DNA from 2 places in the Corynebacterium sp. LaCa_282 genome. Region 1 is predicted to be linked to the other one. Evidence: predicted binding sites of a transcription regulator. Region 1 holds the regulator's gene; the other holds the start of a gene.
What was found. Region 1 encodes LexA, which represses DNA repair genes until DNA is damaged. Its sites were predicted from a motif close to CGAACANNTGTTCG; they were not measured.
Positions count from the first base shown of each region.

Region 2: a site for LexA is predicted at 928-941, ahead of ACP8KU_RS00270 (HNH endonuclease signature motif containing protein). Genes of this name have one in related genera too.

Region 1 is NZ_CP191095.1:993,736-996,217, reverse strand. It holds gene ACP8KU_RS04640 (hypothetical protein) at 1-393, opposite strand, end outside; gene lexA (transcriptional repressor LexA) at 647-1,357, shown strand; gene ACP8KU_RS04630 (DeoR/GlpR family DNA-binding transcription regulator) at 1,840-2,482, shown strand, end outside.
Region 2 is NZ_CP191095.1:54,406-56,887, reverse strand. It holds gene ACP8KU_RS00280 (hypothetical protein) at 1-460, opposite strand, end outside; gene ACP8KU_RS00275 (heme transporter) at 460-801, opposite strand; gene ACP8KU_RS00270 (HNH endonuclease signature motif containing protein) at 1,031-2,164, shown strand; gene ACP8KU_RS00265 (LURP-one-related/scramblase family protein) at 2,193-2,482, shown strand, end outside.

The DNA of each region.
Region 1 (2,482 bases):
CGCTGCTTCTACTTGCTGTACCGAAGCGCCAGGATCAGTCGGCGTTTCAGCGCTCGTACCCATCAGCCCGCCGGCAACCGTGCCGAAAAATACGGCAGCACCAAATACTGCACCGAGGAGGTAATTCTTGCGCGAACTATGCGCATCGTCTTCTTCCATCGGCCTGTTCGCGAAATCAGGTAAGGAACGTTCATCAGTCCACGTATTCGAATAACCTTCACGGTTCGTTCGATATACGGAATTTAAAGTCCTGATTTCCCCCTTTTCGGAAGGAGAATGCTGCACGCCCCAGCTTTGATCATCAATATCCCAAATAGCGGCTGAAGGGACGATCTGTGGACGTGCCGCGCGCTGTTTGACCATGTTATTGCGAGAGTGAAGTAGTTGAGACATTGCTTTCCTTTCGACGACCGCCGTAAGTCTAAAGCGGCCCCTTGACACAACAAGAGCTCAATGTCGCTCCTGTGTTCGAGATTGTTTCTATGTTCGATTTATAGCACCACTTCGAAAACCTGTCCAGTTTTTCGCGTAAATCTCGAACGCTTGTACTTTTCGTGCTACAAATGAGTTATGGCACGCAGGTGTCACCCAGTCCCTTTTCAAGCTATGAACGCAGAACCTCAGACCCCTTAGCTAGGAGCCGCACATGGGCCGCAAGAAAGCAAGCACCGCAAAGAACGATTACGCCTCCCTTTCCGAAAGGCAACGCCGCATCCTTAACGTCATCAGCGATGCAGTGATGCTCCGCGGTTACCCGCCCAGCATCCGCGAAATTGGTGACGCCGCCGGCCTGCAATCCACCTCGTCCGTGGCCTATCAGCTCAAGCAACTGGAGGAAAAGGGCTTCTTGCGCCGCGATCCCAATAAACCCCGCGCGGTCGACGTACGCCACCTCAACACTGACGACGCCGAAAAGAAGCCGGGCCGCAAGGCTAAGGACGTCCCCGATACCTCTGCCCGCGGCCCTGAAGAGTCTGCCGCCGTAGCTTATATTCCCGTCGTTGGCCGCATCGCCGCCGGTGCACCAATCACTGCAGAGGAAAATATCGACACGTATTTCCCCATGCCAGACGAGGTCGTCGGCGGAGGAGAGCTTTATATGCTGCAGGTCGTGGGCGATTCCATGCAGGATGCCGGCATCCTCAACGGCGACTGGGTCATCATCCGGTCGCAATCGGTGGCTGAGGAAGGCGAGTTTGTCGCCGCGCTTCTCGATGGCTCCGAGGCCACCGTCAAGGAATTCCACCGCGATTCCTCTGGCGTATGGCTCCTTCCGCACAACGATGCCTATCCGCCCATCAACGGCGATGATGCGGAAATTATGGGCAAGGTAGTATCCGTCTTCCGCAAACTCTAGGCCCCAGCAAGCTACTTTAATCAAGCCGCACGCGAGTTTTCGCCTGCGGTTGTTGTCGCCACCGGCACTCTGCGCCCGCTTTCTTGAAACCCGCTCTTTGCACTTCGTACGCTGCCCTGTTCCCCGCGTAGGGAGCAGGGGCATACGAGTTTTAACGCATTCCACGCCTGTTCTCCCTCGCAACCACGCCCTAAAAGCCAACTTAAGCGCGCGGGACTTATTGAAAAAGCACCCCCGAAATAACGGATCCGTAAGTTAAGCGCTACTAGGGTTGGCTTTCAACTAGGGCAAATAAAGCTGACTGACCTGCGCTTTTATCCCAAACCAGACAACAGCGCACATCTTAATTTTTGTTTTCGTCCGATTACCGCCGAATTTTGACACAATGGAGGGAGAAATCCCACATCAGTTAGCTTTCACCGAGCGCCTGCATTCGCAGATGGAGTAACCGCCCGGCCGAAGGCGAGGAGCAAGGAGGGTCCGTGTACGCAGAGGAGCGACGCCGCCAGATCGCATCCCAAACTGCAGTTGAGGGTCGCGTTAACGTAACCGATTTATCAGAGCGTTTCGAGGTGACTGCTGAAACCATTCGGCGCGACCTAGCCGTACTGGATCGTGAGGGCGTTGTCCACCGCGTTCACGGCGGCGCCGTGGCTTCGCAAGCCTTCCAGACCGCGGAGCTCACCCTCGATACCCGCCAGCGTTCCGCATCTGGGGCCAAGGCCGCCATCGCGCACGCCGCGCTCGACTTCCTTCCCCCTGGCGGCGGCAGCATATTCCTGGACGCCGGCACCACGATTAATACCTTTGCCGAGCTCATTAGCCAGCAATACCCGCAGGCGCAGTTCAATATCGTCTCCAATAGCCTGCCCATCGCACTGTCGCTAGCCAATAGCGGCGTTCCCGATGTCCAGCTCCTCGGCGGGACCGTACGCGCTATCACCCAGGCCGTCGTCGGCGATACCGCCCTGCGCACCATGGCGCTCATGCGCGCCGATGTCGCCTTCATCGGTACCAATGCGTTGACCCTCGATCACGGCTTGTCGACAGCCGATTCCCAAGAAGCAGCCATCAAATCCGCCTTCGTCACGAATGCCCACAAGGTCGTGGTCATGTGTGATTCCA
Region 2 (2,482 bases), 940 kb from region 1:
ACAGCACGCGCTTGAAGGGGCTTTCTTCCATTGCCCGGCGCCGCTTTTCACCCAAGGAGCCCGCCGGTGGATCAAAGGCCACGGCCTCCTCCCCATCGCGGTAGTAGACATCCTGTATCTCCCCAAAGGGCGTAGCTTGGATATCTACATAGGGCTCAGTCGGCGGCGCACTATTCTCACTGAATGAGAGATCGCTTTCCAGCTTCTTCTGCAATGAATAACGGCCGCCACGCGGCTTGTCGTGCCGGCTGCGAACCTCGCCGTCGACCACGATCTGCATGCGGGGTGCAGGATTCTTGCGCCAGAGCTGGAATCGGCGGATAAAGGGGGCATCGCCCAGCACCGGCGTAAATTCCTTCGGCTCCTTGGGCCATTCGCCCCGCTCGGCGAACTCGGCATCGTAGCCGCGCTCAACCTCGAGCAGGCCAGCCTCAGGGTGATCCAACCGCCAGATTTCCATCAGCGCTTCCTCAACTTGGCGCCCAATTTGCCAGCACCCAACGCCAAAAGGACCACTACCGGCAGGTAAATCCATGTCCCCTCGTTGAAGTACATCTCCATGGCCGCGAAATAGGCGATGCCCGCAACCCAGAAGATGGTCCATGAGTAGCGGAATGTGGTGGCATCGATAAGAGCAATAAGCACGGTAAGCCCACCCATGATGCCGAGCAATACCGTGCCGGAAACCGCCTGGTAAATCGCCGGCGGGAGCACCAGGAAGTTAGCGATCATCGCCAAAGGCGCCCACCACTGCCACCACGCGCGGCCGGGTTCTTCCTGCGTGTCCTGCTCCTGACTCATACCTTCCTCAAGCTAGCACATAATTTTGCTTTTTAAGCTGTTTATTTTGACGAAAGAATATGCAGTCCTACCTGCGGAAACGTCTTAAAACAGGCGAATGTCCGGCGGGTGTTCTATAGTGCTTTTCGTACAGACGTTCACACAACAAATTTAGGTTTTAAGCGCCATGGAAGATCCCTACTTTTCCACGACCAACACCAAAGACCCCACTACACGCTTAGCTTTTGAAATGCGGAAGACTGAATACGAGTTCTGGACTGAACAGATCCCCGATCTCGATTCTGATTTCGAATTAGTCACCCAATCCCTCTACCGCACGACCGGAGTTAATGAAGGGCGAATCGGCCATATCCTGATGGCCCTGTACCGCCTGGAAGAGCTCCCACAGCTAAAAGAGCTGCAACACGAGCTCTATCACTTAGATTTAGACCGCCTCATTGCCATCAATAAATCCCTTAACCGCCTGGGCAACCCGACCCCGGAGGTAGTCGCGCGCATCGATGAGCAGCTCACCGCCTACCTCACTCCCACCCGCGCCAACCAGTCCATGCGGACGCAAGCGCAGATTAAAAGAAAGATCAATGAGCTCATCAACCTCGAAGATGACACCCTTGCGGTCAAGAAGGGGCCGACCCAGCCGCGCTACACCATGGAGAATTGGGGCAACAATACTACGGCGATGACGCTGAGCGCGGATCCCTCGGTGATGGCGTGCGTAGATAAGTGCATCAAGGAGACTGCACTCAAGCTGGATTGCTCGCTTGCCGATGCCGCCATTTCCCTCCTCACCGGCAATACCGAAGCACCCCAGGTCATCCTGAATGCCTACAAGGCAACCGATGTCCCCAACTCCCCCGCATTCATTGAATCCGTTGGGTGGCTCGACCCGGCGCACTCCAACGCGCTGCCCTACTCCAAGATCCGGGAAATGAACCCGGATAAAGAGGTAAAGGGATACGTAACCCCGCCGGATATGGCAGCCTACCTCGAAGGATTCGACGGCACCTGCCGCTACCCAGGCTGCAACCGCCCTGCCACGGTGTGCCAAAAGGATCACCGCATCAATCACGCGGATGGCGGGCCGACGACTCCCGCAAACCTTGCCTGCCTGTGCCAACACCACCACAACATAAAGACCGATGGCCGGGCCTTCTACGTCATGGATCCGCACACCCGAGACATTATTTGGCTCTTCGAAGACGGCACCTGGACCGTCACCGAGCCTTCCGGCCCACTGGCAGAAAAGAATAAGAATTGGGTGCAAACTTTTGCACAAACCATGACCGCCCACCGCGCGCGAGCCTACGAGGAGGCCCACCAAGCACAGGAAGAAGCAAAAACCACCCCTAGGGAGGAGGATTAAAAACGCCCACTGCCATACATTGGCTGGCATGATGCAAAACTTATTCACGCTCAACGAGCTGGTTATTTCCCAGACCAAGTCCCTCCTCAAGGCTCGATTCATGATTTCTGATGTCAACGGGACCCCAGTGGGCACCATTGTGCAATCCACCAGCCTTAAGGAGATGGTGTTTAAACCCTCCCGCAGTTTGGAGGTCGCGCTCACGGATGCCGAAGGCAACCCCCAACAAACAGTCATGACGATCTCGGATCCGGCGAATTTTTTGAGGGATACCTACGAAGTACACCTACCGGGAATTGAACAGCCCATGGCCGTTAT